2 regions of the Kitasatospora sp. NPDC058162 genome follow, and region 2 is predicted to be linked to the other one. Evidence: riboswitches for the same ligand, from Rfam matches in the RefSeq annotation. Region 2 holds a riboswitch; the other holds the start of a gene.
The links. A riboswitch is a leader RNA that binds a small molecule or an ion and turns the genes downstream of it on or off. The one in region 2 is predicted to bind thiamine pyrophosphate.

Region 1 (4,070 bases), on a different contig from region 2:
TGCCGGGTCCGGACGGTGAGCAGGCCGCGCTCGACGAGGTCCAGCGCAACCGCAGCCAACTGCGGTACCAGAGCGCGCTGTTCGTCCCGGGTGTAGCTGCGCAGCGGCGGAGCATCGTTCGCCCCGGCCCACCGGAGATCAATTCCGTACTGCTGGGCCGTTCCGGCCAGACACGACTGCCACAGACCACAGCGCATCAGCGTCTGCTCGGCCGGGCTCAAGGCATTCCAGGGCTTCACGGCACGGATCATCCCAGGCACGGCCCCGCGTCACCGAGCGGATTTCCGCGCGGCAACGGCCCTGCCGCCGGACCGGCACCAGCCCGGAGGCCGGAGCCCGCCACCCCGAAGCGCTGCTCCAGGAACCGTCCCTGGAGCAGCGCCTGCGTCGGTGCGATGTCAGTCGGCCAGCGGGAGGTACACCCGGTTGCCCTGGGCGGCGAACTCCTCGGACTTGGCCTGCATGCCGGCCAGCGCCTCAGCGTCGAAGTCGCTGGAGACGGCCGTGGAGCCGTCGCCGTGCTCGTCGCGGATCTTCTGGCTGATCTTCATCGAGCAGAACTTCGGGCCGCACATCGAGCAGAAGTGGGCCGTCTTGGCGGGTTCGGCGGGGAGGGTCTCGTCGTGGAACTCGCGGGCGGTCTCCGGGTCGAGGGCCAGGTTGAACTGGTCCTCCCAGCGGAACTCGAAGCGGGCGTCGGAGAGGGCGTCGTCCCAGGCCTGGGCGCCGGGGTGGCCCTTGGCGAGGTCGGCGGCGTGGGCCGCGATCTTGTAGGTGATCACGCCGGTCTTGACGTCGTCCCGGTTGGGCAGGCCCAGGTGCTCCTTGGGCGTGACGTAGCAGAGCATCGCGGTGCCCCACCAGGCGATCATGGCGGCGCCGATGCCCGAGGTGATGTGGTCGTAGCCGGGGGCGACGTCGGTGGTGAGGGGGCCGAGGGTGTAGAACGGCGCCTCGTCGCAGATCTCCTTCTGGAGATCCATGTTCTCCTTGATCTTGTTCATCGGGACGTGGCCCGGGCCCTCGATCATCACCTGGACGTCGCGCTCGCGGGCGATCCGGCCGAGCTCGCCGAGGGTCTGCAGTTCGGCGAACTGGGCCTCGTCGTTGGCGTCGGCGATGGAGCCGGGGCGCAGGCCGTCACCGAGCGAGAAGGTGACGTCGTAGGCGGCGAGGATGTCGCAGAGTTCCTCGAAGTTGGTGTAGAGGAAGTTCTCCTGGTGGTGCGCCAGGCACCAGGCGGCCATGATCGAGCCGCCGCGCGAGACGATGCCGGTCTTGCGGCGCGCGGTGAGCGGGACGTACCGCAGCAGCACGCCGGCGTGGACGGTCATGTAGTCGACGCCCTGCTCGCACTGCTCGATGATGGTGTCCCGGTAGACCTCCCAGCTCAGCTCCTCGGCCTTGCCGTCGACCTTCTCCAGGGCCTGGTAGAGCGGCACGGTGCCGATCGGCACGGGGGAGTTGCGCAGGATCCACTCGCGGGTGGTGTGGATGTTGCGGCCGGTGGAGAGGTCCATGACGGTGTCGGCGCCCCAGCGGGTGGCCCAGGTCATCTTCTCCACCTCCTCCTCGATCGAGGAGGTGACGGCGGAGTTGCCGATGTTGGCGTTGATCTTCACCAGGAAGTTGGTGCCGATGATGGCCGGCTCCACCTCGGGGTGGTTCACGTTGACCGGGATGACGGCGCGGCCGCGGGCCACCTCGTCCCGGACGAACTCCGGCTCCAGGCCTTCGCGCAGCGCCACGAACTCCATCTCCGGCGTCACCACGCCCCGCTTGGCGTAAGCGAGTTGGGTGACGGCGGCGCCACCGCGGCCGCGCAGCGGGCGGCGCGGGCGGCCGGGGAAGACGGCGTCCAGGTTGCGCAGGTTGCCGCCGCGCGGGGAGGTGTGCTTGATCCCGTCGTCCTCGGGGCGCGCCTCGCGGCCGTCGTACTCCTCGACGTCGCCGCGCAGGCGGATCCAGGAGTCGCGCAGGGCGGGCAGGCCGCGGCGCACGTCGGGCTCGTACGCCGGGTCGGTGTACGGGCCGGAGGTGTCGTACAGCGGGACGGTCCGGCCGTTGGTGAGCTGCACCTCGCGGAACGGGACCCGCAGGTCGGGGCGGGATCCGTCGCGGTAGGCCTTGCGCCAGGCCGGGGTCGGGTAGCCCGTGCGCTCGCTGCTGGGGGCGCTCTGGGCAGACTGCGGCTGTGCGTCGAACGTGGTCATCTGACCTCTACTCCCTACGCCGGCATTACCCGGTCCAGGTTCCTGCGGTCGACGCAGCCGTCGGTCCGTCCGTCGACGGTCCGGTCAGCGCCCTCTCAGCCCGGTGCTCCGAGCTCCCGCGTCGCAGGCGGTGTTGCCTGCACATGACGCCCAACACCGTAGCGAGCCGATCGCCGCAGGTCCAGACGGTCTCCGAACGGAACCGGTGGGGAACCGGCGGGGAACCGACCGGGGAAAAGGCCGAGGCCCGGCCCCCGCGGACGGGGTGCCGGGCCTCCGGGAGTGCTCCGCGCGGCGCGCGGAGCGGGGTCAGCCCTTGGCGGCCTTCTTGACCAGGATCACCACGGCGGCGGCGATGCCGACGACCACCAGCAGCTTGATCACGATGCTCAGCAGGGCGCCGACCACGCCGAACACGAAGGCGATGATGTTCCAGGCCAGCACCAGGACCAGCACCGGGATGACGATGTTGCGCACCCAGGAGGGCAGCGACTTCCAGAGCTCAGCCATGTCGGTTCCTCTTCTCCCCTCGGGTCGGCCGCCGTCCGGTAACCGCATCCCGCTTGCTTTCGATGCTTCGATCGTACGGTGGCGCGGGCGCCGTAACGAGGGCCAACGGCCCGGAGAGAACCCCTAGATCACCCCGATCCGACCCCCCGGGGGGACCCCCGAGAAACGGCGGGGGGTGCCGGATCAGACCGGCCAGCGCTCCCCGCGCCAGGCGGCGTCCCAGAACATCCACTCGTAGCGCGAGGTGGTCCCGAAGTGCTCGACCACCCGGCGGCGTTCGGCCGCCGAGAGCTCCTCGCCGAGCCGGTCGGTGAGCGCCAGCACCCGGCGGACCACGGACTGGAAGGCCTCGTCGCCGTAGGTGGCGATCCACTTGGCGTACAGCGGGTCGGGGGAGCCCTGGGCGAGCAGTGCCTCGCCGACCCGGGCGTAGATCCAGTAGCACGGCAGCACCGCGCCGAGCGCCTCGGCGAAGGAGCCGCCGTAGACGGTGGCCAGCAGGTAGCTGGTGTAGGCGCGGGTGGTCGGCAGCACCGGTTCGGCGGCGGCCTCGGCGGCGGTGCCGCCGAAGGCGGTCAGGAACTCGGCGTGCATGCCCTGCTCGGCGGCCAGCGCGCCGACCGCGTCGTCGGCGAAGGCCCGGACGTCCGCCTCGCCGGGGGCCTTGGCGGCGCAGACGGCGAGGGCGCGGGCGTAGTCGCGCAGGTAGTGCGAGTCCTGGACGACGAAGTGGCGGAAGGCCTCGCGCGGCAGGGTGCCGTCGGTGAGGCCGCCGATGAAGGGGTGGGCGAGGATCTCGGCGTAGATCGGCTCGATCGACGCCCAGAGCTCGTCGGTGAGGCTACGGGTCATGCGAACGACCATAACGACCGTGGGGCCGGTCCTCAGTCCTCCGGCGGGGAGAACACCACCAGCACCCGCAGTTCCTCGGTGATGTGGTGGAACCGGTGCGGGGTGCCGGCCGGGACGTACACCACGGTGCCGCGCCCGACGGTCGTGGTCTCGGCGCCGACCGTCAACTCGGCGCGGCCGCTGATCACCTGGTAGATCTCGTCCTGGTCGTGCGCGGTCTGGGTGTCGGTGTCGCCGGGGGCGAGCGCGTACAGCCCGGCGGACATCCGCGGTTCGCGCAGGAACCGCAGGTACGCACCGTCGTTGGCCGCCCGCTCGGCGTCCAGTTCGTCCAGCCGGAACACCTTCACCGCTGCCGTCCTCCTTCGTCCGTCACCACCGCCGCGGCCGCCGGGCCCCCGCCCGTCGGCTCCGCCCCGTCCACCTCCAGGACCAGGGGCATTCAACACCAACTCGTCCGATGGGAGCTTCCCCCGCGGCGGGGCGCCTGTCAGG
Region 2 (4,070 bases):
CCGGCCCGGTGGGCGGCGCCGAGGGCGGCGAGCACCGGCTCCAGCACGTCCAGCGCGGCCCGGACGGACAGCGCGCCGCGGTCGCGCAGCAGGTCGCGCAGGGTGCGGCCGGGCACGTACTCCATGGCGAGGAAAACGTTTCCGCCGTCCGCGCCCTGGTCGAAGACGTTGACCACGTTGGGGTGGGAGAGCTTGGCGACCGCCTTGGCCTCGCGGATGAAGCGGGCGGTGAAGCCCTCGTCCCCGGCCAGCTGGGGGTGCATCACCTTGAGGGCGACCACCCGGTCCAGCCGGGTGTCGGTGCCCCGGTAGACGGTGGACATCCCGCCGGTCGCGATGCGCCGCTCGACCCGGTACCGGTTGTCGAGCACGGTACCGATCAGGGGGTCGTGCAATGCCATGTCCACCCGGGGGAGTCTAGTGGGGCGGGCGGAGGCCGGTCCCGGCGGACACCGCCTCCGGGACCGGCTTGTGACATGCGGGACGGGCCCGCGGCGGTTCAGAACGCCGGCCGCTCCCGGGTGTCCAGGTCGGCCCGGCCGGCCATCGCCGAGGAGGCCTCGGCGTGGAAGCGGCGCGGGATGCGGCCGGCCCGGTGGGCGAGCCGGCCCGCCTCGGCGGCGTGCCGCATCGCCTCGGCCATCAGCACCGGGTCCTGAGCCCGGGTCACCGCGGAGGCGAGCATCACCGCGGCGCAGCCCAGCTCCATCGCCAGCGCGACGTCGGAGGCGGTGCCGGCGCCGGCGTCCAGGATCACCGGGACGCCGGCGCCCTCCACGATCAGCTGGAAGTTGTGCGGGTTGCGGATGCCCAGCCCGGAGCCGATCGGCGAGCCCAGCGGCATGATCGCCGCGCAGCCGACGTCCTCCAGCTTGCGGGCCAGCACCGGGTCGTCGTTGGTGTACGGGAGCACCGTGAAGCCGTCGTCGACCAGCGTCTCGGCGGCGTCCAGCAGCTCGATCGGGTCCGGCAGCAGGGTGCGCTCGTCGGCGATCACCTCCAGCTTCACCCAGTCGGTGCCGAGCGCCTCGCGGGCCAGCCGGGCGGTCAGCACGGCCTCGCCGGCGGTGAAGCAGCCGGCCGTGTTGGGCAGCACCCGGATGCCGTTGCGGGTCAGCACGTCCAGGACGGAGCCCTGGGTGCCCGCGTCGACCCGGCGCATGGCCACGGTGGTCAGCTCGGTGCCGGAGGCGAGCAGGGCGCGCTCCAGGACCTCCAGGCTCGGCGCACCGCCGGTGCCCATGATGAGCCGGGAGGAGAAGGTCGTCCCGGCGATGGTCAGCAGGTCGTCGGCCATGGTTCAGCCTCCCTGGACGGCGGTCAGGATCTCGATCCGGTCGCCGCTGTCCAGCGTCGTCCCGGGCCACGAACTGCGCGGCACCACGGCCTCGTTGAGGGCGGCGGCGACACCGGTGTTGGCGGCGCTGACGGTGGCCACCAGTTCGGCGAGGGTGGTGGTGGCGGGCACCCGGCGGGGCTCGCCGTTGACGGTCAGGTCGATCTCGGTCAGGGCGATCTCGGTCATGCGGAGGCCTTCGCGACGGGGGATGCGGGGGAGAACCGGGTGGGCGCGAACGGCCTTGCCGGCTGGGGGACTTCGCCGGTCGCCAGGTAGTCGGCGAGCAGGTCGGCGGTCACCGGGGTGAGCAGGACGCCGTTGCGGTAGTGGCCGGTGGCGGCGACCAGTCCGGGCAGGTCGGTCGGGCCCAGCAGCGGGGCGTTGTCCGGCGAGCCGGGGCGCAGCCCGGCGGAGGTCTCGACGAGCGGGAGTTCGGTGATCCCCGGGACCAACTCGTGGGCGTCACGCAGGAGTTCGTACACCCCGCCGGCGGTGACGGTGGTGTCGTAGCCCTGCTCCTCGGTGGTCGCGCCGATCACCAGCTCGCCGTTCTCCCGCGGCACCAGGTACAGGTGCCGGCCGCGCACCACCGCGCGGACGTTGCGGGACAGGAACGGCCGGTAGGCCTCCGGGATCCGCAGCCGGACGATCTGCCCCTTCACCGGGCGCACCGCGGGCAGCACCCCCTCGGGCAGGCCGGGCAGCCGGTGGCTGTGCGGGCCGGCGGCGAGGACCACCTGCTCGGCGGCCACGGACTCCCCGTCGTCCAGCCGGGCGCCGACCGCGCGGCCGCCGTCGACCAGCAGCTCGACGGCCTCGGCCCGGTGCAGCCGGACGCCGGCCCGCTCGCAGGCGGCGACCAGGGCGGTGAGCAGCCGGCGCGGATCGACCTGGTGGTCGTCCGCGGCGTGCAGGCCGCCGCGCACCCCGGGGGCGAGCATCGGCTCCAGCCGGCGGGCCTCCCGGCCGGTCAGCCAGCTGGAGTCCAGGCCCAGCCGCTGGTGGAAGGCGTACAGTTCGCGCAGTTCCGCGCGGTCGTCGGAGTCCAGCGCGACGGCGATGGTGCCGCACCGGCGGTAGCCGGTGTCCAGGCCGCCGCTGGCCTCGGTGAGCTCGGCGGCGAAGCCCTCGTACCGCCGGTTGGAGGCCATCCCCAGGTGCAGCAGCGGCTCCTCGCCGTACTGCAGCTCGGTGACCGGGGCGAGCATCCCGGCGGCGACGCCGGCCGCCCCCCGGCCGTGGCCGGGGTCGACCACGATCACGTTCCGCAGCCCGCGCTGCGCGGCGCGCCAGGCGACGGCGAGGCCGATGACGCCCCCGCCGATCACCAGCACGTCGGCGCGGCTGCCCGATGGCATGCGTGACAAAGCTGCTCTTCTCCCTTCGCCGGTATGACCCGGATCAGGTTCGGACGGTCGCAGGCCGTGTCAGCCCGCCTCTCAGCCCGGTCCGCCGGGCTCCCGTGTGGTGCCACCACCTTAGACCGACCGGCACATGGTGGGCGGCGTCACGCCGCCCGGGCTGTCGCCTGGACTGCGTTGTCGTCGGTCGTCGCAGCTCCGCTGCTACTCCCTCCTCCGCCTTGCCAGACTCGGCCCGGACGCCGCTCCTTCCTCCACCCACCATGTGCCGGTCGGTCTTAACGCCGGGGGTCAGCCTGGCCGAAGGGCCGTGTGAGGGGTGAGACGGGCGCGGGGGCACCGGCGGCGCTGGGTACAGTGACGGGCGTGGCAGAGCTGAGCGGAACGGACCGGGTGGTCGTCGTCGTCGGAGCCGGGCTGGCCGGGGCGCAGTGCGCCCTGAGGCTGCGGCAGGGCGGCTGGCGGGGGCGGATCGTCCTGGTCGGCGAGGAGCGGCACGCGCCGTACGACCGGCCGCCGCTCTCCAAGGACGTGCTGCTCGGCAAGGCCGACGCCACCACCCTGGACATCGACTACGGGCAGCTCGGCATCGAGCTGCTCACCGGCCGCCGCGCCACCGGCCTGACCCCGGGCGTGCTGCACACCGACGGCGGCGACCTGCCGTACGACTCCCTGGTGATCGCCACCGGCGCCACCCCGCGCGCCCTGCCCGGGGCCGAGCGCGCGCACCTGCTGCACACCCTGGACGACGCCCTGGCGCTGCGCGCCCTGCTGCGCCCCGGGCTGCGGCTGGTGCTGGTCGGCGCGGGCTGGATCGGGGCCGAGGTGTCCACCGCCGCGCGCCAGGCCGGCTGCGCGGTGACCGTGGTCGAGGCCGGTCCGGCGCCGGTGCCGGGCGCGCTGCCGACCGAGGTCGGCTCGGCGATGGCCGCCTGGTACGCCGAGGCCGGGGTCGAGCTGCGCTGCGGGGTCGGCGTGGCCGCCGTCGAGCCGGGGGCGGTGCTGCTGGCCGACGGCTCCCACCTGCCGGCCGACGAGGTGGTGGTCGGCATCGGAGCCGGGCCCGCGACCGGCTGGCTGGCCGGTTCGGGCGTCGAGCTGGACGCCGCCGGCGCGGTCGTGGTGGACGGGCGGCTGCGCACCGGTCTGCCCGGGGTGTTCGCGGCCGGGGACTGCGTCAGCTACCCGTCGGCCCGCTCCGGCGCCCGGCTGGCCGTGCAGCACTGGGACCACGCGCTGCAGTCCGGCGGGGCGGCGGCCGACGCCGTGCTCGGGGCGGACGCGCCGTACGACCCGGTGCCGTACTTCTGGTCCGAGCAGTTCGGGCGGATGGTCCAGTACGCCGGTCGGCACGCCGAGGGCGACGAACT

Region 1: it holds a riboswitch for thiamine pyrophosphate, as region 2 does, so the genes downstream of both, thiC (phosphomethylpyrimidine synthase ThiC) here and thiO (glycine oxidase ThiO) in region 2, are expected to answer to the same signal.

Annotation. Positions count from the first base shown of each region.
Region 1 is NZ_JBHVUS010000004.1:171,626-175,695, forward strand. Features, by position in the region: gene ACFVXG_RS09915 (hypothetical protein) at 1-251, opposite strand, end outside; gene thiC (phosphomethylpyrimidine synthase ThiC) at 399-2,213, opposite strand; TPP riboswitch at 2,208-2,343, opposite strand; gene ACFVXG_RS09925 (DUF5326 family protein) at 2,523-2,723, opposite strand; gene tenA (thiaminase II) at 2,907-3,575, opposite strand; gene ACFVXG_RS09935 (cupin domain-containing protein) at 3,608-3,925, opposite strand.
Region 2 is NZ_JBHVUS010000035.1:9,827-13,896, reverse strand. Features, by position in the region: gene pknB (Stk1 family PASTA domain-containing Ser/Thr kinase) at 1-401, opposite strand, end outside; gene ACFVXG_RS37330 (thiazole synthase) at 500-1,297, opposite strand; gene thiS (sulfur carrier protein ThiS) at 1,301-1,525, opposite strand; gene thiO (glycine oxidase ThiO) at 1,522-2,697, opposite strand; TPP riboswitch at 2,701-2,813, opposite strand; gene ACFVXG_RS37315 (NAD(P)/FAD-dependent oxidoreductase) at 3,067-4,070, shown strand, end outside.